Regions from separate parts of the Methylobacterium sp. yr668 genome, predicted to be linked through region 3. Evidence: predicted binding sites of a transcription regulator. Region 3 holds the regulator's gene; each other region holds the start of a gene.

Region 1 (10,112 bases), on a different contig from region 3:
AAGGGCGAGATCCTCGAGCACGACCCGATGGCCCAAGACAAGAAGGCCCAGGAAGAGGGCGGCCGCTCTGGCGGACGCCGTGAGCGCGATGGCGAGGGCGGCCGCGAGCGCGGACGCCGCGAGCGCGAGCACGCGTAAGGTAGGAAGCCATGCTGCAACCGAAAAAGACCCGCTTCCGCAAGCAGTTCAAGGGCCGCATCCACGGTGCGGCCAAGGGCGGCTTCGAGCTGAACTTCGGCCAGTTCGGCCTGAAGGCTGTGGAGCCCGAGCGCGTCACCGCCCGCCAGATCGAGGCGGCCCGCCGCGCGATCACCCGCGAGATGAAGCGCCAGGGCCGCGTCTGGATCCGGGTGTTCCCGGACGTCCCGGTGTCGTCGAAGCCGACCGAGGTCCGCATGGGCTCCGGTAAGGGCGCCCCGGATTACTGGGCGGCCCGGGTCCATCCCGGCCGGATCATGTTCGAGGTCGACGGCGTTGCCGAGAACATCGCCAAGGAGGCGCTCCGCCTCGGCGCCGCGAAGCTCCCGATCCGCACGCGGGTCGTCCAGCGCATCGCCGACTGAACGGAGGATATCGTGAAGTCGACCCAGAGACTGTCTGATCTGAAGGCGCTGTCGCCGGATCAGCTGAATGACGAGCTGATCAACCTCAAGAAGGAGCAGTTCAACCTGCGCTTCCAGGGGGCCACCGGCCAGCTCGAGAACGTCGCCCGCGTCCGCGAGGTCCGTCGCGACATCGCCCGTGTCCGGACTCTGCAGCGTTCCAAGACGCTGCAGCAGGCCAAGGGCTGAGGCGGGTTTTAGGAGACAACCATGCCGAAGCGCATCCTGCAGGGCACCGTCGTCAGCGACAAGGGTGAGAAGACCATCGTGGTGAAGGTGGAGCGCCGCTTCACGCACCCGGTGATGAAGAAGACCGTGCGGCGGTCGAAGAACTACCACGCGCACGACGAGGGCAATGTCGCCAAGGTCGGGCAGACGGTGTTCATCGAGGAGTGCCGTCCGTTCTCCAAGACCAAGACCTGGAAGCTGGTCGAGGGCGAGGCCGCCCAGGCCGAGGCCGGCGAGGCCGCCTGATCCCGGGATCCCGGCGGCTGCGGTCTCCGCGTCCGCCAGATCCCGGCCCGCGGCGTCGCGGGATGGTGCCTCCGCTGGGGTGACCATCCCGGGGATGCCCGGCGACCGGTACGACGAACGCCCGGACGCAATTCGACTCGCGAGAGCCGGATTCGTGCCGGGCGTCGTCGTTTTCGGCCTCATGTCTGGCGGTTGGGTCCCGGTCGCCGGCGGGCCGAGCCTGCTGCGGGACCGCGGGAGGCGTCGCCATTGCGGCTGGCGGTCGTCCCGTCCGGCGCGTTGTGTCGGCGTTCGTACGGGTCCTCGCGGGCGATTACCGGATTGGATTGCTGTCGCGGGGCATCCGGGGCTCGAGCCGGGATTTCGTGACTTGCGTCCAGCAAAACGGCGTTCCGGCCTTGCTGGCTGAGAACAAAACGGGTACATGGAGGCGGTGGCGACGCGCGTTGTGAACTGCGTCCAACCCCTTCATAAGGAGCCCGCCAGATGGCCCAGCCCGCATTGAAAGTGGTCGACATGCCCCCGGTGGACAAGGACAAGTCCAAGGCCATTGACGCTGCCCTGGCTCAGATCGAGCGCGCCTTCGGCAAGGGCTCGATCATGCGGCTCGGCAAGAACGACAAGGTCCAGGAGGTCGAGACCGTCTCGACCGGCTCGCTGGGCCTCGACATCGCGCTCGGCGTCGGCGGCCTGCCGCGCGGCCGGGTGATCGAGATCTACGGTCCCGAATCGTCCGGCAAGACGACGCTGGCGCTCCACACGATCGCGGAGGCCCAGAAGAAGGGCGGCGTCTGCGCCTTCGTGGACGCCGAGCACGCCCTCGACCCGGTCTACGCCCGCAAGCTCGGCGTGAACCTCGACGACCTGCTGATCTCCCAGCCCGACACGGGCGAGCAGGCGCTCGAGATCACCGACACGCTCGTGCGCTCCGGCGCCATCGACGTGCTGGTGGTCGATTCGGTGGCCGCGCTGACCCCGCGGGCCGAGATCGAGGGCGAGATGGGCGAGAGCCAGCCCGGCCTCCAGGCCCGCCTGATGAGCCAGGCCCTGCGCAAGCTGACCGGCTCGATCTCGCGCTCGAACTGCATGGTCATCTTCATCAACCAGATCCGGATGAAGATCGGCGTCATGTACGGCAGCCCCGAGACGACCACGGGCGGCAACGCCCTCAAGTTCTACGCCTCGGTGCGCCTCGACATCCGCCGCATCTCGACGCTCAAGGACCGCGATGAGGCGATCGGCAACCAGGTCCGCGTCAAGGTGGTGAAGAACAAGGTCGCCCCGCCCTTCAAGCAGGTCGAGTTCGACATCATGTTCGGCGAGGGCGTGTCGAAGGTCGGCGAGCTGATCGACCTCGGCGTGAAGGCCGGGATCGTCGAGAAGTCGGGCGCCTGGTTCTCGTACAACAGCCAGCGCCTCGGCCAGGGCCGCGAGAACTCGAAGGGCTTCCTGCGCGACAATCCGAAGATCGCCGCCGAGATCGAGGGCTCGATCCGGCAGAATTCCGGTCTGGTCGCCGAGAAGATCTTGGAGAACGCCGCCCCGACGGCGGACGATCTCGACGAGGGCGAGGCGTAGGTCGCGCCGCCGCGGGCCGGCGACGGCGCGCGGCGGACCTTGCGACGTTCGAAGATGCGCGGCCCCGGAGTCTCTCCGGGGCCGCTCTTCGTTGAGCGACGGTGACCGGACGCGACGGGCCGGTCAGTCCGCCATCGTCTTCTTCACGGTCTCGACGAGCTGCTTCAGGCTGAAGGGCTTGGGCAGGAAGTTGAAGGTCTCACCCTCGGGCAGGTTCTTGCGGAACGCGTCCTCGGCGTAGCCGGACACGAAGATCACCTTCAGGTCGGGCTGATGCTTGCGCACCTCCCGCAGGAGCGTCGGGCCGTCCATCTCGGGCATGACCACGTCGGAGACGACGAGATCGATGGTCTGCGCGCCCTCGCGGACGATCGCCAGGGCCTCGAGGCCCGAGGCCGCCTCCAGCACCGTGTAGCCGCGGGCCGAGAGCGCCCGGCTGTTGACCGCCCGCACCGGGTCCTCGTCCTCGACGAGCAGGATGGTCCCCTGCCCCGTATGATCGGCGGCGGGCTTGCGCGGCGCCGGCTTGTCGACCTTGGCGGGCGGCGTCTCCCCCTTCGGCACAGCGGCGTCGCCGCCCGCGGCCGGCGCGGTGACCGGCTTGGCGTCCGACCCGGAATCGGGATGGGCGGTGGTGGAAGCCGGCGCGAGCGGCTCCGCGCGCGGCAGTGCCGGCTCGGCCGCCGCGACCGGCACCTCCTCGGGCTCCGCCACGGGCACGTGACGCGGCAGGTAGATGCGGAAGGCCGTGCCCTCCCCGACCTTCGACTGCACGTCGATGGTGCCGCCGGACTGCTTGACGATGCCGAACACCGTCGAGAGCCCGAGGCCGGTGCCCTTGCCGATCTCCTTGGTGGTGAAGAACGGCTCGAAGATCTTCTCCATCAGCTCGGGCGGGATGCCCTGGCCGGTGTCGCGCACCTCGATCAGCACGTGGTCGCCCGCCGGCGCCCCACCGCGCCCCTCCGCCTCGGCGGCCGCCCCCGGATCGGAGACGTTCTCGGTGCGGATCATCAGCTTGCCGCCCTCCGGCATGGCGTCGCGGGCGTTGACCGCCAGATTGACGATCACCTGCTCGAACTGGTTGACGTCGGCCTTCACGGGCCAGACCTCGCGGCCGTGCTTCAGCTCCAGCGCGACGCGCTCGCCGAGCAGCCGCTTGAGGAGGAGGGTCAGCTCGGAGAGCGCCTCCCCGACATTCATCACCTCCGGGCGCAGCGTCTGCCGGCGGGAGAACGCCAGGAGCTGGCGGACGAGGCCCGCCGCCCGGTTGGCGTTCTGCTTGATCTGCATGATGTCCTGGAAGGCCGGGTCGGTCGGCCGGTGGCTCGCGAGCAGCAGGTCCGAGTAGCCGATGATCGCCTGCAGGACGTTGTTGAAGTCGTGCGCGATGCCGCCGGCGAGCTGGCCGACCGCGTTCATTTTCTGGGCCTGGGCGACCTGCTGCTCCAGCTGGCGCTGCGCCGTCGTGTCGAGGGCGTAGAGGATCACCCGCTCGGCCTCGTCGGTCTGCTGGCCGGCATCGCCGCCGTCGGCCGGGCTGAGCCAGACCCGGGCCGAGCGGCCGCCGGGCCCGTTGAGCTGGACCTCGATCGGCTCCGGGTCGGTCCGCCCGCTCGCGGCGCGGGCGAGCCCGGCCTCCAGGGCGGTCCGGTCGGCCACCGAGTCGGCGACGTTGGGCTCGACCCGCGGCACGCCCTCCCCGTCCGGGGCGCCGTCGTCGGCCTGCCGCGGGACCGTGCCGAACAGGCGCGTGAACGAGGCGTTGGCGCGGGCGATCCGGCCGCCGCTGTCGAGGGTCGCGATGGCGATCGGCGAGTTGTTGAGGAAGCGGGCCAGCCGGACCTCGGCGGCGCGCTGCGGCTCGTCGGTCTCGGCCCCGGCGGAGCGGTTGATCACGAAGGTCCGCGACGAGCCGGGCTTGCCGTCCTTGCCGAAGGCGACCCGGTGGTAGAGCCGGACCGGCAGGGTGTGACCGTTGCGGCGGCGCAGGTCGAGGTCGAAGCGGTCGGTGCGGACCTCGCCCGGCAGGCCGGCCGTGCGCACCAGCACGTCCGCCTCCGGGGCGATCTCGGTGAGGTGCGGGCCGCCGGGGCCGACGCTGGCGAGGTCGTAGCCGAGCCAGGCCGCCAGGGTCGCGTTCATGTAGACGATGGCGCCCGCCGGATCGATCGACAGGAAGCCCGCCGGGGCGTGGTCGAGGTAGTCGATGGCGTGCTGGAGTTCCTGGAAGACGTTCTCCTGCCGCTCCCGCTCGGCGGTGATGTCGGCCACCGTCCAGAGGGAGGCCGCCCGGCGCGGGCGCGCGAGGGGCCGCACCGAGACCCGGTACCAGCCGAAGCCGCGCTCGCCGGCCGTTGGGCCGAGGGGCGGCGACATCCGCACCTCTTCGGTGTGCGCCCGGGCGTCGCGCGAGGCCTGCGACAGGCGGTAGACCGCCTCGGAGACCTCCGGCGAGCCGACGAGGATGCGCTCCACCGGCACGAGGTTGGAGAAGGTGTCGCCGCTGGCGATCCGGAGATAGGCCTCGTTGGCGTAGATCAGCCGGCCGCCGTCCTCGACGACCAGCTGGCCGTCCGGCGAGGCGTCGACGATGCCCTTGGTGATGTCGTCCCGGGCGGCGCTGCCGCTGAGCTGGAGCGCCCCGATGGCGAGGGCGAACAGGAAAAACACGCCCGCCATGGCCAGCAGGGCCAGCAGCCAGACGATCAGCGACTGGGCCTGCTCGTTGGCCACGAAGGACAGGCCGATGGCCGCGCCGACCAGCAGGCCGGCGAGCACGAGGAGCAGGCCGACCCGGCCCGGCTGTTCCGAGCGGTCGATCGAGCCCGTTCCCAGCAGGGACGAGGCCTGCGCGACCGGGGGACCCGAATTCTGCGGGCCCGCGGCGGGCGCCGGAGGTCCAGTGACGTCGGCCATCGGCTTCATTCCAGAACAGTCACCCGGTTAGTCCGCCGGCCATATCAGGACATGCGGGGCGCGGCATCAGTCTCGTCGCGCCAAGCCTTGACACAGCCTCGCGAAAAAAGGTGGAGGAAGCGTGGCTTTCGCCCGCCCGGGTGTCCGGCGAGACGGCGCGGCGCGCGGATCGCGCGGGGCTACGCCGCCCGTCTCCGCAGGCGCAGCACGAACCCGATGACCTCCGCCACCGCGCGGTAGTGCTCGGCCGGGATCTCCCGGTCGATCTCCACGATGGCGTGGAGCGCCCGGGCGAGCGGCGGGTTCTCGATCACCGCGACGCCGTGCTCGGCCGCCACCGCGCGGATGCGCAGGGCGAGCGCGTCGACGCCCTTGGCGACGCAGACCGGCGCGGCCATGCCGGTCTCGTAGCGCAGCGCCACCGCGTAGTGGGTGGGGTTCGTCACCACGACGGTGGCGGTGGGGACCGCGGCCATCATGCGCTTCTTCACCCGGGCCATCCGGAGCTGCTTCAGGCGACCCTTCACCTCGGGATTGCCCTCCGACTCCTTCATCTCCTGCTTGAGCTCCTCCTTCGACATCCGGTGGCGCTTGCGCCAGCGGAACCGCGCGTAGAGCGCGTCGCCGAGGGTGATCGCGAGGTGCATGCACAGCATGCCGGCGAGCAGCTTCAGGCTGAGGGACAGGATCGCCGGCATGGAGGCGGCCGGGTCCAGCTGGGCGAACACTTCCAGCCGGTCGCGGTCGTTCCACAGCATCACCGCGCCGACCACGCCCACGGCGGCGATCTTCGCCAGCCCCTTGCCGAACTGGAACAGGGCCTCGACGCCGAGGAGGCGCTTCACGCCCGCCATCGGCGAGAGGCGCGAGAATTTCGGCATCAGCGTCTCGGCGGAGAAGACCAGCGGGTGCTGCAGGAGCCCCGCGGCCAGCCCGGCCACGACCGCCAGCCCGACCGGCACCGCCACCGCCTGGAGCCACAGCCACAGGCCGCGCGTCATGGCCGCCCTCATGGCCGTGGCGTCGTCCGGCAGGGTATGGGCGTTGGCGAGGTAAGCCTTGAGCCCGTGCAGCAGGTTCGTGGCGATGGTCGGGGCCGCGACCAGCAGCGCCAGGGTGAACGCGGCCAGTATCGCGAAGGTGTTGATCTCGGTGCTGGTCGCGACGTCGCCGCGCTCGATCGCCTGATCGAGCCGTCGTTGGGACGGCTCCTCGGTCTTGTCCTCGTCGTCGGTATCGTCGGCCATCGCGCGTCGGGCTCAGAGCGTGGGCATCGTCGGGGTATGGGCGATCCGGCCGCTCAGCGGCCGACGTAATCCCCGAGATACCGGCCCAGGTCGTCCAGGAAGACGCCCATCATGACGCCGAGGCAGCCCATCAGCAGCAGCATGCCGATCAGCACCGAGGCCGGGACCGCCAGGAAGAACACCTGCATCTGGGGCATCAGCCGCGACAGCACGCCGAGACCCAGGTTGAACAGGATCCCGAAGGCGATGAACGGGCCGGCGATCTGCACCGCCAGGGTGAAGCCCCGGGCCAGCGCCTTCGTGGCCAGCATCAGCGCGTCCGAGAAGGACGGCACGCCGTCGGGGGGCAGCACCACGTAGCTGCGGGCCACGCCCTCGATGGCGAGATGGTGCAGGTCCGCGGCGAAGATCAGCGTGATCCCGAGCAACGACAGGAAGTTGCCGATCGCCACCTGCTGGCCGCCCTGGCTCGGATCCACCGTCATCGCGTAGGACAGCCCGACCTGCGCCGAGATGATCACCCCGGCGGTCTGAAGGGCGGCGAGGATCATCCGCACCGTGAGGCCGAGCACCAGCCCGATGATCGTCTCGCCGAACAGGAGCCCGATCAGCCGCGGGCCGGCCACGCCCTCCGTGCCGCCGAGCAGCGGGCGCACGGTCGGGAACAGCACCAGGGACGTGAGCAGCGCGAAGGCGAGGCGCAGGCGCGGCGACACCGTCTGCTCGCCGATCCCCGGCATCAGCATGATCAGCGTGCCTATGCGCGCGAAGGTGATCAGGTAGGCCGAGGCGATGCCGGGCAGGAGCAGGTTCATCGCGGCCCCTATGGCACGCGGGGGCCGCGCCTGTCCCGGCCGGCGGGCGCATCAGCCGCCGGCCGCGATGCGGGCGGCGATGCGGGTCATGTAGCCGGCCATGGCGTCGCCCATGAAGGGCAGCATCAGCAGGAGCGCGGCGAACACCGCCACGACCTTGGGCACGTAGATCAGCGTCTGCTCCTGGATCTGCGTCAGGGCCTGGACCAGGGACACGGCGAGGCCGACCGCGAGCGCGACCAGCATCAGGGGCCCGGCCACCTTGAGGAACACGAAGATGCCGTCGCGGGCGATGTCGAGGATGGCGAGGCCGGTCATGGGGGTGCGCTCAGTGCGGGGGGAGCGGGCGGATAAACGGTCGGCCGGTCAGATCTGCATCCGCATGATCTCCTCGTAGGCGGAGATCATGCGGTCGCGCACCGCCACCATGGTCTGCAGGGCCGTCTCGCTCTCGGCGACCGCGGTGACCACGTCCACGACGTTGGCCTTGCCGGCGGCCGCGGAGACGGCCTGGGAATCGGCCCGACGGCCGGCATCGCCGACGCTGTCCAGGGTCTGCCCGAGCATCTGCATGAAGTCGGTGCCGGTGCCGGTCGTCGGCTGCACCCGAGGGGCGGGCCGGCCGCCGGCGAGGCCCTGGACGGCCGCGTAGGCACCCGCCGCGAAGTTGCTCGAAGCCATCGCCATGCGTCCTTGCTAAGCGGTCCTGCCGCGGGCTTCGGGGGTCACTTCAGGATGCCGAGGGTCTGCGCCAGCATCTTGCGGGTGGCGCTGATCATGTTGAGGTTCGCCTCGTAGGAGCGCTGGGCCTCCCGCAGGTCCATGTTCTCGATCAGTGCGTTGACGTTGGGCATCTGCACCACGCCCTGGGCGTCGGCCGCGGGGTTGCCGGGCTCGTACTTGGTCCGGAAGGCCGACGGGTCGCGCCTGACGCGCCCCGCCTCGACGAGCTTGGCACCGGTCTCGTCGTCGAGGTGGCTGGTGAAGGTCGGGATCTTGCGGCGGTAGGGCTGCGCCCCGGCGGAGGCCGGCGCGGAATCGGCGTTGGCGATGTTCTCGGCGATGATGCGCATCCGGCCCGACTGGGCCTTGAGGCCCGCGGCCGCCACCGCCAGCGACTTCGTGAATTCCATGGCTCAGGACCCTCCCGCTGCCGCGACCCCGCGGCCGTCGGCGCTCCACATTCGGCCGTCGCGCGTCAGCTCTTGCCGATCGCGATCTTCAGGGTGGTCAGGCTGTGCTGGTACAGCGAGGCGGCGAGCTGGTAGTCCGCCTGGTTCTCGCCGGCCTTCATCATCTCGTCCTCGAGGTTGACGCCGTTGCCGCTGGGCCGGACCTCGAAGCCCTTGGCGCGCTTGGAGTCGGCGCCGACCGTCTGACCGGGCGGCGCCATGTGGCCCGCGCTCGTGAGCGTCAGGCCGGAGCCGCTGGTGGCGAGGGCGCCGGTCGCCCGATCGAAGCGCGGCTCCACGAGGTCGCGGGGCTTGAACCCCGGCATGTCGGCGTTGGCGACGTTCTCGGCGATCACGCCCTGGCGCGCCTGCGCCCATTGCATCCGCGTGCGCAGCATGCTCAGCACGGGCAGATCGGTGAGGGCCATGGTCGCCTCCGGGATGGCGTGGCCGCGCCGGGACGAGCGGGCTCGGCAAAATCTGCCGCCTGCATGGTTAACGGCGCGTTAAGCCCGATCTCCGCGTCGGCCGGTGCCCGCGTCAGCTCGCGCCACGGGGGGAGTGAACCCCCGGTTCGGCCGGGCCGGCGGCGCAGTCCCGACCTATTGTCTTGCGCGCGCTCAATTAAAAGGTCTGTTAACGAACTCTTAACGTCGTTTGCCTTGCCGCCCCTCCGGCGTGGTATGGATCAAGTCCGTGCCGGCGCGCACCCGCGGCGGTCGGAACGTGCGAGTGCGCAATCTTGCGATGGCTGCAATCCGTGTTCGGCTCTGACGGCTCCCCCATCGTCCAGTATATCGTGATCTTCGCCGTCATCTTCACGGCGCTCGCGGCGATCGTGTTCACGGTGCGCCGGCTCACCGGCCGGAGCCTCGCCCTGCCGGGGCGGTCCGGGAGCCGCGGGCGCCAGCCGCGGCTCGGGATCGTCGACGTGTACGAGCTCGACCGGGCCCGGCAGCTCATCCTGCTGCGCCGGGACAATGTCGAGCACCTGCTCCTCGTGGGCGGCCCCAACGACGTGGTGGTCGAGCGCAATATCCAGCGCGGCCAGCGGCCCCTGCCGGAGGCGGCGATCCGGCCGGAGCTGGCGCCGGAGCCGCTGGACGAGCCGCTCCCGGACCCCCTCGTCCAGGGCGGCCGCCTGCCCGAGCCGCCCCGCGGTCTGCCGGAATCTGGCGGCCGGCGCGCGGAACCGCTGTTCGATCCGGGCTTCGCGATGCCGGTGGTGGTGCCGTCGCCGGTGCCGCGCTCGGCCTCCGCTCCGCCCGTGACTCTGCCCCTCGATCCCGGGCTGTTCGGCGGCGA
Region 2 (10,112 bases), on a different contig from region 3:
GCGGTTCCGACCGAGCGAGACCGACCGCCTGCAGATCGCCCACGACGCGCACGCCCTGGTGGCGGCGGCCGGGCTGCTGGGCTTCGTCGGCCTGTCGAGCCTGTGCCGGGAGGTCGAGGCCGCCGCCCACGCGGGCGCCGACCTGATGCCGCTGATCCGGCGCCTGGAGATCCAGCGGGCGACCGCGCTGCGCGCCATCCGGCAGCTGCGCGCGGCGTGAGTCCGCGCGCGGTATCGAGGACCCTTTCCGTCGTCGCGGGCGGAGCGAAGTGACCCAGGGTCGGCGCGCCGCCGGTGAGCGCCGCGCTGCCCTGGATCGCCTACTCCGCTCGCAGAGACGGCGGCTCCGGAGCCGTCAGTCGGGAAGAGAGTCCCCCGGCTCCTCCGGCAGCGGGTCGCCGGTCCAGGTCGTCGCGAAGGCGGCGAGCTCCCGCGCGTCGGCGAAGGCCGCCACGGTGACCTCGCGCGCGGCCGGCTCCGCCCCCGGATAGGGGGCGAGCAGGACGCGCACCCGGGCGAGCCGGCCGCTCGGCGCCTTCTCGGCGATCCAGGCCTGCGCCTCCGGCGTGAACCGCTCCGGGCCGTCGAGGGCCCGGGCGTCGGTCCGCAGCACGACCACGTAGGTGCCGAGGCTCGGATCGGCCTCCTGCACCGCCTTGACGATGTCGATCACGGGTTTTCTGCGAAGTCGTTGATCTGCACCTGGGCCTGCGCCGCGGTGAAGTTCGGGATGTCGGCGAAGATCTCCTCGCCGTGGGCGGCGACGGCCTTCTTGAAGGCGTCGACCGACTCGAAGGTCAGGAGGGCCATCACCTGGAACGGGGCGGCGCCGCCGTCCGGCGTGCCGGCGCCCTTGACGACCTTCGCGTCGTGGAGGCCGAGGGACGACCAGCGCTCGCGCACCAGCGGCATGTGGTGGCCGAGGTAGTAGCCCATGTCGAAGCTCGGGCCGGCCGGGTACATCACGCTTACCAGGATCATGGCGTTTCCTTCCTGTGTCGCGCCCGGTCGATCCGGGCGCCCGTCCTCGGGTCGTACGGCGACGGTCAGTGCAGCTTCACCCGCGGCTCGGTGCGCCGGGTCAGCGCGCGGGCCAGGGTGTCGAGGGCGGTCTTGGCCGTGCCGTGCAGCGCCCGCTCGTGCATCTTGTAGAGCGAGCGGTACATCATCCGGGCGAACAGACCGGCGATGAGCATGTTCTTGCCGCGCACGAACCCCATCAGGCTGCCCACGGTCGAGTACTCGCCCAGCGAGACCAGCGAGCCGAAATCCTTGTACCGGAACGGCTTCAGCGGCTTGCCGTCGATCTTGGCCGGGATCTGGGCGATCAGGTGGCTCGCCTGCTGGTGGGCCGCCTGCGCGCGGGGCGGCACCGGCGTGTCGGAGCCGGCCTCGACCAGGTAGGCGCAGTCGCCGATGGCGAAGATGTCGGGGTCGCGGGTGGTCTGCAGCGTCGGCGTCACCACCAGCTGGTTGGTCCGCGTCGTCTCCAGGCCGCCGATGCCCTGCAGGAAGGGCGGCGCCTTCACGCCCGCCGCCCAGACGACCAGCTCGGACGGGATGAAGGTGCCGTCGGCGAGCTGCACGCCGTCCGCGCGGACCTCGGTGACCCGCGCCTTCACGCGCACGTCGACGCCGATCTTGCTGAGCAGCTGCATCACCTCCGCCGAGAGGCGCTGCGGCACCGCCGGCAGGATCCGGTCGGCGGCCTCGACCAGGGTGATGCGGATGTCCTTGCCCGGGTCGATCTTGTCGAGCCCGGTCGAGACGACGTGGCGCAGGGTCCGGTGGAGCTCGGCGGCGAGTTCCGTCCCGGTCGCGCCCGCGCCGATCACCGTGACGTGGAGCTGGCCGGGCCGGACCGGGCCGGCCTGCGTGTGCGCGCGCAGCGAGGCGTTCACGAGGCGCTGGTGGAAGCGCACCGCCTGGTCCTGGGTGTCGAGGGCGATGGCGTGCTCGGCGACGCCCGGCGTGCCGAAATCGTTGGTGGTGGAGCCCACCGCCATCACCAGCGTGTCGTAGGGGACGGCGCGCTCGGGCGTGATCTCGCGCCCTTCCGCGTCGTGGCTCGCGGCGAGCTGGATCGTGCGCGCCTCCCGGTCGAGCCCGGTCATCCGCCCGATCCGGTAGCGGAAGCCGTGCATGTGGGCGTGGTGCAGGTAATCCACCGCGTGGTGGCCGACGTCGAGGCTGCCGGCCGCCACCTCGTGGAGCAGCGGCTTCCAGATATGCGTCCGGGCGCGGTCCACGAGGGTGACGTGCGCGCGCTTGCCGCGCCCGAGCTTGTCGCCGAGCTTCGTGACCAGCTGCAGTCCGGCTGCGCCGCCGCCGACCACCACGACGCGATGAAGGCCCGACTCGTTCTCGACGGATGCCATCGACACTCTTTCTCCCCCCGGACCGGGATCAGTCGCCGGCCTCCTTACACGGCCTGGGTTGCCGAATACCACATCGCCGGCCGCGACCCCCGGTCACGAGTGCGACGTCGCGCACCGGACGGGCGGCGCGCGGAGCCCGGTCACGCCGGCGGGGCGCCCGGCTGGCGCAGCGGATGCGCCTCCGCGACCGCCGGCAGGGCGAGGCAGGCCTCGGCGATTCGCGCGACCGTCGGGTAGGCCGCCGTGTCGATGCCGAAGATGCCCGTCCCGACCCAGAGGCTGACGAGGCAGAGGTCGGCATGGCTCACCGAATCGCCCTGGCAGAACCGGCCCGTCCCCGGCTCGGTGGCGAGGCGCGTCTCCAGGGTCCGGAGGCCGGTCTCGAAGGCGTTGCGCAGGAAATCCAGCATGCGCTCCCGGGGCAGGCCGTAATGCTCCATCAGGAAGGTGCGCACCCGGGGCACGTAGAGCGGGTGGGTGTCGCACGCGACCACCTGCGCCAGCGAGCGGGCCCGGGCCCGCGCCCGGGGCTCCTCGGGCAGGAGGCGGACGCCGCCGCGCGTCTCCTCCAGGTAGTCGAGGATCGCCAGCGACTGGGTGAGCGGCGGCCCGTCGCCGTCGAACAGCGCCGGCACCGCGCCCTGCGGGTTGATCTTCCGGAACGCCGGCTCGTGCTGGTCGCCGGCGTCGAGGTCGATGAAGGTCTCCTCGTAGGCGATGCCCTTCAGCTTCAGGGCGATCCGCACCCGGAAGGCGGCGGCCGAGCGCCAGTTGCCGTACATGTGCATGGGTCAGCGGTCTCCGACGGGGTCGAGCGAGCACAGCCGACTTCGCTGCGGCCCGCAAGGGGGCTGCGCGCGCGGCGGCCCGGGGGCGACAAGCGGTCCCGCCGGGCCCATATCGGTCTCCCGCCCCGGAGAGCCCGCACGATGGCCGATCAGACCGACGCCCGCCGCTTCATCCCCCTGAACATCGCGGTCCTGACCGTCTCCGACACGCGCCGCCCGGAGGACGACCGGTCAGGCGACACCCTGACCCAGCGCCTCACCGCGGCGGGGCACGCTCTGGCGGCCCGCGCGATCGTCCCGGACGAGGTCCCGGCGATCCGCGCGCGGGTGGAGGCGTGGCTGCGCGACCCCGGCGTCGACGTGGTAATCACCACCGGCGGGACCGGCTTCACCGGCCGCGACGTCACCCCGGACGCGCTGGAGCCGCTGTTCGAGAAGCGCATGGACGGCTTCTCGGCCGTGTTCCACCGGATCTCGTACGACAAGATCGGCACCTCGACCCTGCAGTCCCGCGCCACCGCGGGGGTCGCGCGGGCGACCTACGTGTTCGTGCTGCCGGGCTCGCCCGGCGCCTGCCGCGACGCCTGGGACGGGATCCTGGCCCAGCAGCTCGACTACCGGCACCGGCCCTGCAACTTCGTGGAGATCATGCCGCGCCTCGACGAGCACCTGCGGCGCGGCGCGAGCCTCACGGTGTGAGGCCGCGCGCTACGCGAGGTTCCCCTCCTTGCGGCGCAGGACCGAGTGCTTGCGGCCGTAGAAGAAGTACACGACGAGGCCGATCGCCATCCAGATCACCAGCCGCAGCCACGTGTCGAGGGGCAGGCTGATCATCAGGAGCAGGCAGGACAGGATGCCGAGGATCGGCACGACCGGCACGGCGGGCGCCCGGAACGGCCGCTTCATGGTGCGCTCGGCCCGCCGGAGGTAGAGCACCGAGCCGCAGACGAGGATGAAGGCGGCCAGCGTGCCGATGCTCACCATCTCGCCGAGGATGTGGATCGGCACCAGGGCCGCCACCACGGCGACCGCGGCGCCGATCATCGCCTGGCTGCGATACGGCGTCTGGTAGGTCGGGTGGACGTGGGAGAACATCTTCGGCAGCAGGCCGTCCTGCGCCATGGTGAAGAAGATCCGGCTCTGGCCGTAGAGCAGGACGAGGATCACCGTCGTCAGCCCGGTCAGCGCCCCGAGCTTGATCAGGAACGCGAACCAGCCGATGCCGATCACGTCGACGCCCTTGGCGATCGGGTCCGGGACGTTCAGGTCCTTGTAGGGCACGAGCCCAGTCAGCACGGCGGCGACCAGCACGTACAGGATCGTGCAGACCGCGAGCGAGCCCAGGATGCCGATGGGCATGTCCTTCTGGGGCTTGCGCGCCTCCTGGGCGGCGGTGGAGACCGCGTCGAAGCCGATGAAGGCGAAGAACACCACGCCCGCGCCGCGCAGGACGCCGCTGTAGCCGAAATGGCCGAAGGTCCCGTCGTTGTCCGGGATGAGCGGGCTCCAGTTCGCGGCGTTCACATGGCCCCAGCCCAGGGCGATGAAGGCGACCACGACGGTGAGCTTCACCGCGACCATGATGTTGTTGAAGAGCGCCGATTCCTTCGTGCCCCGCATCAGCAGGATCGTGATCAGCGCCACGATCAGGACCGCCGGCAGGTTCAGCAGCGCGGTCCCGCCGCCCTCGATCGGCGTGCCCGGCGCGTTGGCGAACTGCGCCGGGATCACGATGCCGACGCTCTTCAGGATGCTCGTCACGTAGCCCGACCAGCCGACCGCCACGGTGGCCGCGCCCATGGCGTATTCGAGGATCAGGTCCCAGCCGATCAGCCACGCGAAGAACTCGCCGAGCGTCGCGTAGGTGTAGGTGTAGCTCGATCCGGCGACCGGGATCAGGGCGGCCATCTCCGAGTAGCAGAGGCCGACGAAGGCGCAGGCGATGCCGCCGAGCACGAAGGACAGCATGATCCCCGGCCCGGCATACTGAGCCGCGGCCGTGCCGGTCAGGACGAAGATGCCGGCGCCGATGATCGCCCCGATGCCCATCGCGGTGATCGAGAGGGCGCCCAGCGACTTCGAGAGCTGCTGCTCGCCCTCGCCGCTCTCGACGATGTCCTCGACCGACTTGCGCCCCATCAGGCCCGACGAATCCATGGCACCATCCTTCCAGATCGGGGTGGCTCAGCGCGCCTCATCATGTCCGGAGACGGCGACGATCCTGCCGCGCTTCAAGAGTTGTAGAGGCGGATCGACCGACAACAACGTGAGCGGGCGCAAGATTCTTCCGAGCAAGATTCTCCCGAGCAAGATCTTTCCGGTCAGGCGCGCTCGATCCGAGCGATCAGCGGCCTGACCTTGAGGCGACCCGTGAACGCGCCCTCGGCACGCAGGGCCTCGCGCCGGACGACGTCGCCGGCCCGGGCCTGCCGGGCGCCGACGACGGTCTCCGCCCGTCTGACGAGCCGGCCGAGCCAGCGCCCGGCCGGGCGATGCAGGCGGCCGAGCGCCGTCTCCGGCCGCGCGGTCCCGACGAAGCGGTCGAGGGTGCGGATCCAGCCCTCGGCCGGGACGTCGCCGGCCTCCAGGCACAGGATCCAGTCCCGCCGGGCCGCGGCGGCGCCCGCCGCGTAGGGATTGCCGCCCCGGTGCAGCACGAGGGTCGCGCCCGTGGCCTCCGCGACGGCCGCCACGGCCTCGCTCTCGCGGCCCGCGACGATCACCGCGTCGCCGACGAGGCCGCCGGCCACGCCGGAGACGAGCACGCTGAGCGTGTCGGCCAGGCGATCGATCGCGTCCGGATCGGTCGGTTCGGCCAGATAGGTCACGGCGGAGAGCATTAGCGCGCGCATAGACGATTCTGCGGCGCCGTAAACTGCCCCGCGGCCCGCGCGCCGACGCGCCGTCGCCCGGACGGGCTGCAGAACCGCATTTGCCTGAAAAAAAGGCGCCCGTCGCCGTCGCGTTCGCTCTATGTTCTTATATGGATGCGTGAGGGAGGCGAGTCGTCATGGGGGACACGCGCGACGGGACCGCATCCGGGGCCGCGCCGCGACTCGGGCCGAGCGTCGCGGAACCGGCCGCCCGGCGGGGGCGCGGCGCGACGGCCAACCCGACGGGCCGGTACGAATCCGCCCGGCGCGAGGCGTTCCACGACGAGACCTGGACGGCGGACGCTCCGGCACCCCTGCGCACGCAGGTCACTCCGGAGCGGTCCGCCCGGATCATCGCGCACAACAGCTCGCCCGACATCCCGTTCGACCGGTCGATCAACCCGTACCGGGGCTGCGAGCACGGCTGCATCTACTGCTACGCGCGCCCGACCCATGCCTGGCTCGGCCTGTCGCCGGGGCTCGACTTCGAGTCGCGGATCTTCACCAAGCCGGACGCCGCCCGGCTCCTCGCCCGCGAGATCGCCGCGCCGGGCTACAGGCCCGACACGATCGCCCTCGGCACCGCCACGGATCCCTACCAGCCGGTCGAGCGGGAGCACCGGCTCACCCGCGCAGTTCTGGAGGTGCTGCGGGAGGCCCGCCACCCCGTCAGCATCACCACCAAGTCGGACCTCGTGCTGCGCGACCTCGACCTCCTGGCCGAGATGGCGGCGGAGAACCTCGTGCTGGCGGCGATCTCGCTGCCGACGCTGGATCCGGACCTCGCCCGCCGCCTCGACCCGCGGGCGCCGCGGCCGGGCAAGCGGCTCGCGGCGATGCGGGGCCTGAGCGCGGCGGGCGTGCCCGTCATGGTCAACGTCTCGCCGATCATCCCCGGCCTGACGGACCACGAGATCGAATCGATCCTGGCCGAAGCGCGCGCGCACGGGGCGAACCGGATCGGCCACGCGCTGCTGCGCCTCCCGGGCGAAGTCGCGGACCTCGTGGCGGACTGGTTCACCGAGCACTATCCCGAACGCAGGGCGCGGGCCTTCGCACTCCTGCGGGAAGCCCGGGGCGGGCGCGAGAACGACCCGCGCTTCGGCCACCGCTTCCGCGGGGAGGGCGCCTACGCGGCGATGATTGGCCAGCGGGTCCGGCTCGCCGGCACGCGTCTCGGTTTCGCCTTCGGGCGCATCGCGCTGAATCGCGACGCCTTCCGGAAGCCCGGCGCGCAGCTGGCGCTGTTCTGACACGCGACCGACGCGGCGGCGCGCGCGAGGCGGCGGACCTGTCCCACAGTACGGTTCAGCGAAAATTCCAGTCATTTTGGCCGGAAACGGCGTGAGAAGATAATTCCAAAGATTGAAAACGGCTCAAATGTTGCTCCCAAAGTCGATTATCGGATGTCTAAGGTGTGAGGAAAATCGCAGAACGTAAGATTGACATCTGTGTCATTGTGGTTCAAATGCCTGAGATCGCGAGGTTTACTGCGGAATTTTGACCAAGTTTGATTGAGTTATCGCATTTCAGTTCTATATTGAGGGTCGTTCTGTGTGTAAGAGCGCGATTTTGTCCGGCGTCCGTGTCCGCAGATCCCGCCAATGGACGCTGTGCGCCGTGATCCGGTCGCGGGCGAGCCGCGCGCCGCGGCCCGGCTCGGTTCTGCCGGTCGCGACTGCCGGCCTTCCTTGAGACGGTAGCGTGTCGGGGTTTCGACCTCCGATGCCGACCGGGCGAACTCCCGGTCCGATGACCGGACCGGGAGCGCCGGTGGGCCCCCGGACTCGCCGCGCCCTCGCCGCGCCCTCGCCGCGCCCTCGCCGCGCCCTTCGAGCGAACCGGGCCGGCGCCGCGTCGGAGTGCCTGTCGCGTCGCTCAGCCTTTCCGTCGACCGAGGCCGACCGGCCGCCCTGCTCGAACCGGGCAGCCCGGCGGCGGGCCGCGCGCCTCGACGCACCGCGAAGAGAGATCCCGACCCTCATGCTGCGTCTTCCGCGTCCGTCCATCGGCACGATCCTGTGCGCGATCCTGTTCTCACTCAGCGCCATGCTGCTGGCCGCGGGCGCCCGGACGGCGCTGGAGGCCGGGGCGCAGGAGCGGGAGAGCCGCCGCGTCGTCGCGCTCACGGAAGGCAGCCGTATCCTCCTCGAGATCCTGCTCGCCGTGCGCCTCGAGCGGGGGCGGACCCTACAGGCGCTGATCGCCGCGGGCAGGATCCCGCCCGCCGACGCGGCCCTGATCGCTCGACAGCGCGCGACCCGAATCGATCGTCTGGAAGCGCTCCTGAGGCTGGTGCGCGCGGTCGACACCGCCGCGGTGGCGAAGACGGTTGATCCGCTCCGACGGGCGCACGAGGCCGTCACCGGCCTGACGTCGCGGATCGACGCGGCCCTCGCGGTCCCGGTCGCGGAGCGCGACGCCGCGACCGAGGGGGTCGCCGCGACCGCCTTCCGGGATCTGCTCGACGCGCTCACGGCGACCAGCGGGGCCGTCGACGTCACGATCCCGCGCCGGGACGCGGCGCTGGCCCGCGCCCTGGACATCAAGCGCGCCGCCTGGATCACGCGGGTCGCTATCGGCGGCAACGTGGCGCGGGCCGAGACGGCCGTGACGCGGGGCACGGGCTGGTCCGAGGAGGAGCGCCTCGCGGAGGCCGAGGAGCGCGGCCGCGTCGCGGCGAGCTGGGCGAATCTCGTCGATCACATGGACGACACGCTGCCGCGGGCGGTCCAGGACGCCTTCGTGAGGGCGGGCAGCAGCAACTTCGAGGGCGAGGTCGCGGCGCGGCGGCAGGCCTTGCGGGCGGCCCTGAGCCGGGGCCAGCCGCCGGGCGTCGCGATCCAGGACCTGCGCGACCGCAACACGCGGGAGGTCAACACCATCGCCGACCTCGCCGAGGCGGCGCTGAACGCGATGGTCGCCCGCGCGCAGGCACTCTTCGCTGAGGCGGGGGCGACGCTGCTGCACACCGGCCTGTTCCTGGCCGCATCGGTGCTGCTCGCCGGTGCCGGCGCCGTCGTCGTCGTCCGCCGCGTGCTCGGGCCGCTCCGGGCCATGATCCAGGCGATGCGGGCGCTCGCCTCCGGCGACGTCGCCGTGGAGATCCCGGCCCGCGGGCGGCGGGACGAGATCGGCGCGATGGCGGCGGCCGTGGAGGTCTTCCGGGACAACCTCGTCCGCACCCGCGCCCTGGAGGCAGAGGCGGACGAGGCGGCGCGCGCCGCGGAGGCGCAGCGCCGGACCATGACGCACACGATGGCGCAGACCTTCGAGGCGGCGGTGGCCGGCATCGTCGGGCAGGTCTCCGCCGCCGCGGCCGAACTGCAGACCACGGCCTGGGAGATGACCACCACAGCCCAGGAGACGGCCAGCCAGTCCGATACCGTGGCCGCGGCCGCCGAGGAGGCGTCCGCCGGCGTCAGGACGGTGGCCGCCGCGGTGGAGGAACTCGGCACCTCCGTCCAGGAGATCGGGCGGCAGGTCCAGGGCTCGTCCGAGCTGGCCCGGAGCGCGGTCGGCGAGGCCGACCAGACGGCTGCCCTGGTGGCGGCGCTCAACGCGTCCGTCGCCCGGGTCGACGCCGTCGTCGAGTTGATCGCCCGCATCGCCGCGCAGACGAACCTGCTGGCGCTCAACGCCACGATCGAGGCGGCGCGGGCCGGCGAGGCCGGGCGCGGCTTCGCGGTCGTCGCAACCGAGGTCAAGGAACTGGCCGCCCAGACCGGTCGGGCCACCGACGAGGTCGGCCGGCAGATCGGCGAGATCCGGACCGTGACCGGTCAGGCGGTGCGGGCGATCGGGACGATCACCGGCCGGATCGGGGAGATCGACGCCGTGGCCGCCGCCATCGCGGCCGCGGTGGAGCAGCAGGGGGCGGCGACGCAGGAGATCGTCCGCAACGTCGCCCAGGCCAATGCCGGCACGCAGGAGGTCACCGGCAACATCGCCGGCGTGGCGCAGGCGGCCGACCGGACCGGTCGCGCGGCCGACCACGTGCTGACGGCCGCCACCGCGCTCACGCGTCAGTCGGAGGAGCTCGCCGCGGAGGTCGAGCGCTTCCTCACCGGCGT
Region 3 (10,112 bases):
CGCTCCCTGCGCAAGCTGGAGGAGATGGAGCTGAAGCGCGAGTTCGAGGCGCTGACCGCCGAGAAGGCCGAGATCGACGCGCTGCTCGCCTCCGAGCCGGCGCAGTGGAAGGCGATCCAGGCGCAGATCCGCGCGGTGAAGAAGACCTTCGGGCCTGAGACCAAGCTCGGCAAGCGCCGCACGACGCTGGCGAGCCCGCCCGATGTCGGCGGCATCGACTTCACGGCGGCCCTGGTCGAGCGCGAGCCGATCACCGTGATCGTCTCGACCAAGGGCTGGATCCGGGCGCTCAAGGGCCACGTCGCCGATCTCTCGGGCGTCGCGTTCAAGGGCGACGACACCCTGAAGATCGCCTTCCCGACCGAGACGACCCAGAAGATCCTGCTGCTCGCCACCAACGGCAAGGTGTTCACGCTCGAGGCCTCGAAGCTGCCGGGCGGCCGCGGCTTCGGCGACCCGGTCCGGCTGATGGCCGACCTCGACGACGGCACCGAGATCGTGGCGGCGCTGCCGTACCGGCCGGAGACCAAGCTGCTGATCGCCGGCTCGGACGGACGCGGCTTCGTGGCGCCCGCCGACGCGCTCGTGGCCAACACCCGCAAGGGCAAGAGCGTGCTCGGCCTCGACGGCGACGCCACGGCCGCCGTGCTGGTGCCGGCCGACGGCGATCACGTGGCGGTGGTGAACACCGAGAAGCTGCTGCTGGTCTTCCCGGTCTCCGAGGTGGCGGAGCTCGCCCGCGGCAAGGGGGTCCGGCTGCAGCGCTGCCGCAGCGGGACGCTGCTCGACGCGCACGTGTTCAAGCTCGCCGACGGCCTGCCCTGGCAGGACGGCTCGGCCGAGGGCCGGCTCGCGAACGCGTCGGTGCTGGAGAAGTGGCTCGGCCACCGCGCCGAGGTCGGGCTGATGATGGCGCGCAGCTTCCCGAAATTCGAGCGGTTCGGACGGTGAGGAGCCGCGGAGGGTGAAGGATTCCCGACCCACCACCTCATCCTGAGATGCCGGAGAGGAGTCGCCTCGGGGGAGACCTCCGGTCAGCCGCGCAATCCCTGGAGCCCGCCTTCGAGGCGGCTCCGCCGCCCCTCGAGATGCGGGCGCGATTGGGAGTGTCTGGAACGGCTCCCGCGGTGCGGAGGCCCAGTCCTCAATGCGCCCGCTGGGCGAGCCAGAGCGCACCGAAGGCTAGCACGCCGCCGCCGATCGGAACCGCGAGCAGGAGAAGAAGCTGAGCTGTCGTCATGGGCGAAGGTTCCGCAATGGGCGCCTCACAGCCCAATGTATGGCGCCACTCATGATCCAGCAAACCACCATGGCGATGAGCACGGGCGCGAAGTGCGGACGATCCGACAGGGCAGTCGAGATGAACGGCGCGAAACCGCCGACGGCGAAGATCGCGACCGCGAGGCCGTTGGCGTAGGTGGCCGTGAACTTGATCCGCTCGTTCGCAACAAGCGTGTCGCGCGCTTCGCTATCCGCTTCCGACATCGAACCTGAGCCCCCCGGCCGGCCGCAAGCTTAGCCGATATCGGCGATGCGGAACATGAACCTCTCGGTCGCCTCATCGCCCCGTCGCGGACGCTTCGTCCGCCGCCCAGAGGTGCTGCGCCGCGTAGGCGCGATACGGCCGCCACGCCTCGGCCCGGGCCAGGAGCGCCGCCGGGCTCGGACGCCCGGTGGCCCCCTCCAGCGCCCGCAGCAGCCCGACATCGCCCACCGGCAGGGCGTCCGGCAGCTTGAGCGCCCGCATGGCGATGTACTGCGCCGTCCAGGGACCGATCCCGCGGATCGCCGTGAAGCGCAGCACCGCAGCCTCGGGCGACTCCGCCGGGGCGAACAGGTCCGGATCGGCCAGCGCCGCCGCGGCCAGCGCCCGGATCGCCGCGCCGCGGGCCCGCGGCATGTTGAGCGCCAGCGCGACATCCGCCTCGACCAGATCGGTCGGCGCGGGAAACACGTGGGTCAGACCGCCTGCCGGCTCCGCCAGCGGCGTCCCGAACGCCGCCACCAGCCTGCCCGCGAGCCCGATCGCGGCCGCCACCGAGACCTGCTGGCCGAGGATCGCCCGGCAGCCGGTCTCGAACGGGTCCCAGGCCCCCGGCAGGCGCAGACCCGGCCGCGCCGCGACGAGCGGGGCCAGGACCGGGTCCCCGCCGAGGCAGGCCGCGACGGCGGCCGGATCGGCGTCGCAGTCGAACAGGCGGCGCAGACGTCCCGCGACGGCCTCTTCGTGCCCGGCCTCGACGCCGCGCAGCGCGACGTGCAGGCAATCCGCGCCCGGTGCCACCGTCAGGAGCCCGTGCCGCCCCGCGACGCTGATCGTGCGCGCGTAGGCCGCCGCGGGATCCGTCGCCTCGACGCCCGGGATCGCCCGCTTGGCGAGGAACGCGCGGATCGCCGGCCAGTCGTAGGGCGGCCGGACGGGCAGGCGGCGTTCGATCACCTCCGCGAACGCGAAGGGCGGCCTCTCGGCCGCCCCGCTCGACGCTTCCCGGGGCAGGTGGTCCAGCCTCAGCCGCGCTGGTCCACGGCCACGTAGTCGCGCTGGGCCGGACCGACGTAGAGCTGGCGCGGACGGCCGATCTTCTGCGACGGGTCCTCGATCATCTCGGCCCACTGGGCGATCCAGCCGACGGTGCGGGCCACCGCGAACAGCACCGTGAACATGTCGGTGGGGAAGCCCATCGCCTTGAGGGTGATGCCCGAGTAGAAGTCGATGTTCGGGTAGAGCTTCTTCTCGATGAAGTACTCGTCCTTGAGCGCGATCTGCTCCAGCTCCATGGCGACGTGGAGCAGCGGGTCGTCGGTCTTGCCGAGCTCCTTGAGCACCTGGTGCGTGGTGTTCTGCATGATCCGCGCGCGCGGGTCGTAGTTCTTGTAGACGCGGTGGCCGAAGCCCATCAGGCGGAACGGGTCGTTCTTGTCCTTGGCCTTGGCGACGTACTTGCTGACATTCTCGGGGGTGCCGATCTCCATCAGCATCTTGAGGGCCGCCTCGTTGGCGCCGCCATGGGCCGGGCCCCACAGGCAGGCGATGCCGGCCGCGATGCAGGCGAAGGGGTTGGCGCCCGAGGAGCCGGCGAGCCGCACCGTCGAGGTCGAGGCGTTCTGCTCGTGGTCGGCGTGCAGGATGAAGATCTTGTCGAGTGCCCGGGCGAAGACCGGGTTCACTTCGTACTCCTCGCACGGCACCGCGTAACACATGCGCAGGAAGTTCGACGTATAGTCGAGGTCGTTCTTCGGGTACACGAAGGGCTGGCCGATCGAGTACTTGTAGGCCATCGCGGCGAGCGTCGGCATCTTGGCGATCATGCGGATCGACGCGATCAGCCGCTGGCTCTCGTCCGTGATGTCGGTGGAATCGTGGTAGAAGGCCGAGAGGGCGCCCACCGAGGCGACCATGACGGCCATCGGGTGCGCGTCGCGGCGGAAGCCGGTGAAGAACCGGTTCATCTGGTCGTGCACCATGGTGTGGCGCGTGACCCGGTACTCGAAATCGGCCCGCTGGGCGGCGGTCGGCAGGGCGCCGAACAGCATCAGGTAGCAGGTCTCGAGGAAGTCGCCCTTCTCGGCGAGCTGCTCGATCGGGTAGCCGCGGTAGAGCAGCACGCCCTCGTCACCGTCGATGTAGGTAATCTTCGACTCGCACGAGGCCGTCGAGGTGAAGCCCGGGTCGAAGGTGAAGGCGCCGGTCTGGGCGTAGAGCTTGCCGATATCGATCACGTCCGGCCCGATCGTGCCGGTTTTCACCGGCAGTTCGATCGACTTGCCGTCCACGGTGATGGTGCTGGGTGCGCTCATGGATCGTGGACCCTTCTCTGGCGACGTGGCGGATGCCGGCCTCGGGCTGCCCGAGTCGGTCCCGGGGGCCTGAGCACACGCATTATGCTGCGGGTGCTCACAGCCATGGGTTACCCAAACGGCAGTGCAGCAGCAACGGGGTCGGTGACAACCCGCCCCCGTCGCCAAGCGAATTCCGCCAACCGATTTCCACCCAACGCAATCCGGGTCGGGGCCGGCAGTTCCCTGTCCGCTCCCGGTCCGCGCGCGGCGGTCCCAGCGCCGCCTCGTCCCCGCCTCGTCCCTGCCCTCAGCCCGGTCTCAGCCCTGCGGCGCCTGATCCCCGAGGCGCGCCAGGCTTTCCTCCCGGCCGAGCACCGCCATCACGTCGAACAGGGGCGGGGAGGTGGTGCGGCCGGTGAGCGCCGCGCGCAGGGGCTGGGCGACCTGCCCGAGCTTGCAGCCGGCCGATTCCGCGTACTGCCGCACCGCGCCCTCGGTGGAGGTCGCGCTCCAGTCGGGCAGCGCTTCGAGCACCGGCCGCACCCCGGCGAGGCGGCCGCGCCCCTCGTCGGAGAGCAGGGCGCGGGCCTTGTCGTCGAGCGCCAGGGGCCGCTGGGCGTAGAGGTAGTAGGCGCTGTCGAGGAGCTCGATCAGCGTCTTGGCCCGCTCCTTCAGGCCCGGCATGGCCTGGACGAGCTTGTCCTTGAGATCGGGCCGCAGCGGCGCAGACAGGCCGCGCTCCGGCCCGACGTTGGGCAGGATGGTCTCGATCGCCGCGACGAGGTCGGAATCGGCGCTGGTGCGGATGTAGAGGCCGTTGAGGTTGGCGAGCTTGGCGAAGTCGAACCGCGCCGCGGAGCGTCCGACCGCGCCGAGGTCGAAGGCCGCGACCATCTCGTCGGTGGAGAAGACCTCCTGGTCGCCGTGGCTCCAGCCGAGCCGCACGAGGTAGTTGCGCAGGGCCGCCGGCAGGTAGCCGAGATCGCGGTAGGCCTCGACGCCGAGCGCGCCGTGGCGCTTCGAGAGCTTGGCCCCGTCCGCTCCGTGGATCAGCGGAATATGCGCCATCCTCGGGATGTCCCAGCCGAGGGCCGAGAAGATCTGGCTCTGGCGCGCCGCGTTGGTGAGGTGGTCGTCGCCGCGGATGATCTGCGTGACGCCCATGTCGTGGTCGTCGACCACGACGGCGAGCATGTAGGTCGGCGTCCCGTCCGAGCGCAGCAGGACGAGGTCGTCGAGGTCCTTGTTGGCCCAGGTCACGCGGCCCTGGACGGCGTCCTCGACCACGGTCTCGCCCTCGGTCGGGGCGCGCAGGCGGATCACCGGCTTGACCCCGGCGGGGGCCTCGGACGGGTCGCGGTCGCGCCAGCGGCCGTCGTAGCGCGGGGCGCGCCCCTCCGCGCGGGCGGTCTCGCGCATCTGCGTGAGCTCCTCGGCGGTGGCGTAGCAGTGATAGGCGCGGCCCGCGGCCAGAAGCTCCTCGGCGACCGCGCGGTGGCGCTCGGCGCGGGCGAACTGGAAGACCACGTCGCCGTCCCAGTCGAGGCCGAGCCAGGAGAGGCCGTCGAGGATCGCGTCGATCGCCCCCTTGGTGGAGCGCTCGCGGTCGGTGTCCTCGATGCGCAGCAGCATCTTGCCGCCGGTGTGGCGGGCGTAGAGCCAGTTGAACAAGGCCGTGCGGGCCCCGCCGATATGCAGGTAACCCGTGGGCGAGGGGGCGAAGCGCGTGACGACGGCTGAGGACATCGGTCCGGTATGTTCCGGGGCTGGTCGCGGACGGGGCGCGACGGACGGCGAAGGGGCGGCGGAGCGGCGAGGGGCTCGACAGGGCGCCCGTAGCACGAAGAACCCGCTGTAGCACGGGCCGGCGGATGCGTTAAGAATCGCCCGCAGAATCGCCCGCAGAATCGCCCGGCCCCGACGACAGGTCGCGCGGAGCGGGGCGGCGGCGATGCGGCGGATCGGCGCGAGGCGGGCGGACGGCGCGGTCGCGCTGATCGGCCCGCGCGCCCGAGCCCTTCCCGCCGCCCTCCTGGCCGCCCTCCCGGCGCTCCGCGACTGGGTCGTCGCCGGCCTCGCCCGCGAGGCCGAGCAGCGCCGGCTGTTCCCCTGGCTGGCGGTGGCCTTCGGCGGCGGGATCCTGGTCTACTTCGCGGCGGCCGACGGCGCGCCGAGCCTCGCCGCCCCCCTGATCGCGGCCGCCCTCGCGCTGGCGCCGGTCCCCGTCCTCGGCGCGCGGCCGGCGGCCCTGGCGGCGGCGCTCGCGGTGGCGGCCGCGTTCCTCGGCTTCGCGGCGGCGACCTGGCGGGTCTCGCAGGTCGCCGCACCGATCCTCACCCGCACCACGATCGGCCCGCTCGTCGGAACGGTCGAGGCCCTGGACGAGCGCGAGGTCGGCGCCCGGCTGGTGATCCGGGTGGAGAGCTTCGCCGGCCTCGCGCCGGAGGCGCGGCCCGCCCGGGTCCGGGTCTCGTTCCGGAAGACGCCGATCCCGCGTCCCGGGGACGGCGTCGCCGCCACGGCCCGGCTGCTGCCGCCCCCGGAGGCGGCCCGGCCCGGCGGCTACGACTTCGCCCGGGACGCCTATTTCCAGGGGATCGGCGCGGTGGGCTCGCTGATCGGCACCGTCACCGTCCGGGAACCGTCCGGGTCGCCGCCGCTGGGCCTGCGGCTCGCCGCTGCGCTCGACGCGGCGCGCAACGGGCTCACGCGCCGGATCGCGGAGGCCGCCGGCGGCCAGGCGGGTGCGGTGGCGGCGGCCCTGGTGACGGGCAAGCGCGGCCTCATCGGGCCGGCCACCAACGACGCGCTCCGCGCCGCCGGCATCTACCACGTGGTGTCGATCTCGGGCCTCCACATGGTGCTGGCCGCCGGCGTGGTGTTCTGGCTGGTGCGGGCGCTCCTCGCCGCGGTGCCGCTCTGCGCGCTCCTCTGGCCGATCAAGAAGATCGCGGCCGGCTTCGCCATGGTCGGCGTCACCGCCTACTGCGCCTTCTCGGGCTGGGACATCGCGGCCGAGCGCTCGCTGATCATGACCCTGATCATGCTCGGCGCGATCCTGGTGGACCGGCCGGCCCTGTCGATGCGCAACCTCGCCCTCGCGGCGCTGATCGCGCTCGCCCGGGAGCCGGAGGGCCTGCTCGGCCCGAGCTTCCAGATGTCCTTCGGCGCCGTGGCCGGGCTGATCGCCTGCGCGCGGCTGATCGACGGGCGGCTGCTCGTGCGCCCGGGGGCCGGGCGGATCGGGCGGCTCGTCGGGACCGGCCTGTCGGCGATCACCGGGACCCTGGCCACGACCCTGGTGGCGCAGGTCGCGACGGCCCCCTTCGCCACCTACCACTTCCAGACGGTCCAGCCCTTCGGCCTCGTCGGCAACGCCCTGACCCTGCCGCTCGTCTCCCTGGTGGTGATGCCGGCCGCGGTAATCGGCTGCCTCGCCTATCCCTTCGCCCTCGACCGGCCGGTCTGGTGGCTGATGGGGCAGGCGGTGGCCGGGATGCTGGCGATCTCGGACTGGATCGCCGGGTTCGAGCGGGCGGTCCTGGTGCTGCCGGCCTTCGGCGCCGGGGCGCTGGCCCTGCTGACCGCCGGCCTGCTGCTGGGGACGCTGCCGGCCTCGCGCCTGCGCTGGCTCGCCGTGCCGCCGGTCCTGCTCGGGCTCGTCCTCGCGGCCCGGCCCGACCACTACGACCTCTACGTCGACCGGCAGGGCGCGGGGGCCGCGGTGCGGGGCCCGGACGGGCGGCTCGCGGCCCTCGGCAGCCCTTCGGGCTTCGTCCTCGAGCAGTGGCTGAAGGCGGACGGCGACGGGCGGCGGCCCGCGGCGCTGATCGTCCGGTCGGGCAGCGGGCGCTGCGACCGGCTCGGCTGCACCGCCCGTCTGCCGGACGGGCGGGCGGTCGCCCTGGTCCGGGACAGGCGGGCCTTCCCGGAGGATTGCGCCCGCGCCGCGGTGCTGATCACGGGCCTCGCGGCGCCGCCCACCTGCACGGGGCCGCTGGTGATCGACCGGCGCGTCCTCGCCGCCCGCGGGGCCGTGGCCCTCCGGACCGACGGCGACGGCTTCGCCGCGCGCTACGCCCGGGACGACGGCCGCGCCGTGCCCTGGCGGCCGGCCGCAGGGCGCGGGCCGGGACCGCCGCGGCCGGTCACCGCGGAGCCGGGCGACCGCCCCGCGGAGGACGGGGTCGCCGCGACGCCGGAGGCCGACGCCGCGCCGGGCGGAGACCTCGCCCCCGGCGACGCGCCAGCCGAGCCGCTTCAGTAGCGGCGGACGAGGCTCACGAGGCGGCCCTGGATCCGGACCCGGTCGGGCCCGAGCACGCGGGTCTCGTAGGCCGGGTTGGCGGCCTCGAGGGCGATCGACGAGCCGCGGCGGCGAAGGCGCTTGAGCGTCGCCTCCTCGTCGTCGATCAGCGCCACGATGATGTCGCCGGTATTGGCCGTCTCCTGCTTGCGGATGACCACGAGGTCGCCGTCCAGGATGCCCGCCTCGACCATCGAGTCGCCGCGCACCTCGAGGGCGTAATGCTCGCCGCCGGCCACGAAGTCCGGCGACAGGGTGATGGCGTGGCTCTGGTTCTGGATCGCCGAGACGGGCGTACCGGCCGCGATCCGGCCCATGACCGGGATCGAGATGGCGCGGCCGGACTCGTCGATCATCCGCGTGCTCGCCGGGGCCGGCGGCTGCTTGGACTTACCGCCCTCGACCACGCTCGGCGTGAAGCGGCGCGGCTCGGCGGGAGCCTGAGTCGGCGGAGCGGCCTGGGTCAGGCTCTCGGGGATCCGGATCACCTCGATGGCGCGCGCCCGATTCGGGAGGCGCCGGAGGAAGCCGCGCTCCTCAAGTGCCGTGATCAGCCGGTGGATGCCGGATTTCGACTTGAGATCGAGGGCATCCTTCATCTCGTCGAACGACGGCGGGACACCGCATTCCTGCATCCGGCTCTGGATGAATCGCAGGAGGTCCAGCTGCTTGCGCGTGAGCATCGACGGGGGACTCGCGGCTTGGCGGACCGCCACGTGACGGTCTCCGAAACAAATCACGAACAGGTTAAACGTTCCGCAAGTGTTCCGCAAGAGTGGCACCGCTCGGCCCGGCGCGCCGCGGGCGCGCCCGCGGGAGAAGGTCGAGAAACGCATTGACGGCGCAAGCGGAGCCGTTTCAATGCATCGCGGCGCCCCGCCGGGAAGGCGGCGGACCCGGGGTGCGGGCTGGGACCCTCTTGGAATGACGAGGATGCGACGACCCGCAGCTCTGCTGCCCCTCGGCCTCGCCGCCCTCGGCCTCGCCGGCTGCACCACCGGATTCTCCTACATCTCGCGGAACTACGTGGCGCTCACTCCCCAGGTCGTCACGATCGGCTGCAAGGAGCCCTACGAGGTCTACGACAACCGGCAGCTGCGCCGGATGCTGATCGTGTCCAACGCCCTGCGCGAGTATACCGGCTGCAACCTGAGCGAGGTCCGGATCGATCCGGAGCCGGGCGCCACCCGGGTGAAGCGCTTCCGCACCGCCGCCCGGGCCTATCTCGACGAGACCGTGCGCGAGGATTGCCGGATCACCGGCGAGACCGTGTTCGATCCGCTGAAGACCGAGTTCGCCTACGCCTGCGACGCGCCGATCGAGAAGCGCGGCACCGTGGTCCCCCGCCTGCCGGGCCGCAATCCGGGCCTCGGCGTGCGCTGACCGGCCGGCGGCGCGTCCTCAGGCGCCCGGCTTCGGGAAGGTCCGCTCCGCGGCGTCGCCGGCGGCGGCCAGCAGGGCGCGGGCGAAGGCCCGGGCCTCCGTCCGGTCGAGCACGATCGCGGCGGTGACCGGCGCACCGCCGAGGTCGGCGAGGGCGAGTTCCAGGCGCACCCCGTCGGGCACGGCGCTCGCCTGAAGGCTCCAGCCGGAGCCCCGATCCGTGCTCTCCGCCATCGTGTTCCTCCCGCATGCCCGGCACGGCGCCGCGCGCCCACCGGAACGGCCAGGCCCGGGACCGCTCCCGGAGCCGCGCTCCGATCTTCCCTGCCTCGCCTGTCCGCGTTCCTCAAGGCCACAGGCCGCGCAGGGGTGGAGATGCGCGCCGTCGCGGATGCCGGCGGCCGCATCGCGGCGATACGGGGCGGCACGGGGCTGCGCCCGCGCCGCGGCGCGGGCGAGGGCAGGGGCGGCCGGGATGGGGGCCGGCCTCGGGGCGATTGACGCGAGGCCGCCGATGATGTCTCCCGCGGGCTCCGATCAGGTGGAGTTCGAACATGCAAGAGATCTGGTTCCGCACGGGCGAGGCCACGGTGCTGGCGGCCGAGGGCCAGTACACCGACGCCATGCCGGAGGTGCTGATCGG

Evidence for each region. The regulator LexA, encoded in region 3, represses DNA repair genes until DNA is damaged. The targets are predictions, from matches to a motif close to TGTTCNNNNTGTGTTCNG.
Region 1: a site for LexA is predicted at 1,484-1,501, ahead of recA (recombinase RecA). Genes of this name have one in related genera too.
Region 2: a site for LexA is predicted at 6,130-6,147, ahead of BM419_RS08385 (PA0069 family radical SAM protein). Genes of this name have one in related genera too.

The regions. Positions count from the first base shown of each region.
Region 1 is NZ_FOZY01000012.1:5,038-15,149, forward strand. Features, by position in the region: gene rpsC (30S ribosomal protein S3) at 1-138, shown strand, start outside; gene rplP (50S ribosomal protein L16) at 150-563, shown strand; gene rpmC (50S ribosomal protein L29) at 576-791, shown strand; gene rpsQ (30S ribosomal protein S17) at 813-1,076, shown strand; gene recA (recombinase RecA) at 1,563-2,654, shown strand; gene BM419_RS16265 (hybrid sensor histidine kinase/response regulator) at 2,778-5,573, opposite strand; gene flhB (flagellar biosynthesis protein FlhB) at 5,753-6,820, opposite strand; gene fliR (flagellar biosynthetic protein FliR) at 6,874-7,635, opposite strand; gene fliQ (flagellar biosynthesis protein FliQ) at 7,687-7,953, opposite strand; gene fliE (flagellar hook-basal body complex protein FliE) at 8,002-8,316, opposite strand; gene flgC (flagellar basal body rod protein FlgC) at 8,361-8,768, opposite strand; gene flgB (flagellar basal body rod protein FlgB) at 8,834-9,235, opposite strand; gene BM419_RS16300 (hypothetical protein) at 9,568-10,112, shown strand, end outside.
Region 2 is NZ_FOZY01000005.1:93,606-103,717, forward strand. Features, by position in the region: gene BM419_RS08345 (GAF domain-containing hybrid sensor histidine kinase/response regulator) at 1-220, shown strand, start outside; gene BM419_RS08350 (hypothetical protein) at 356-673, opposite strand; gene BM419_RS08355 (EthD family reductase) at 670-981, opposite strand; gene BM419_RS08360 (NAD(P)/FAD-dependent oxidoreductase) at 1,047-2,378, opposite strand; gene maiA (maleylacetoacetate isomerase) at 2,519-3,166, opposite strand; gene moaB (molybdenum cofactor biosynthesis protein B) at 3,308-3,865, shown strand; gene BM419_RS08375 (amino acid permease) at 3,875-5,323, opposite strand; gene BM419_RS08380 (hypothetical protein) at 5,488-6,018, opposite strand; gene BM419_RS08385 (PA0069 family radical SAM protein) at 6,177-7,292, shown strand; gene BM419_RS08390 (methyl-accepting chemotaxis protein) at 8,023-10,112, shown strand, end outside.
Region 3 is NZ_FOZY01000004.1:119,628-129,739, forward strand. Features, by position in the region: gene parC (DNA topoisomerase IV subunit A) at 1-951, shown strand, start outside; gene BM419_RS06925 (amino acid transporter protein) at 1,237-1,485, opposite strand; gene BM419_RS06930 (DNA-3-methyladenine glycosylase family protein) at 1,559-2,440, opposite strand; gene gltA (citrate synthase) at 2,509-3,798, opposite strand; gene gltX (glutamate--tRNA ligase) at 4,099-5,526, opposite strand; gene BM419_RS06945 (ComEC/Rec2 family competence protein) at 5,732-8,047, shown strand; gene lexA (transcriptional repressor LexA) at 8,041-8,769, opposite strand; gene BM419_RS06955 (hypothetical protein) at 9,020-9,469, shown strand; gene BM419_RS06960 (hypothetical protein) at 9,488-9,703, opposite strand; gene fae (formaldehyde-activating enzyme) at 10,024-10,112, shown strand, end outside.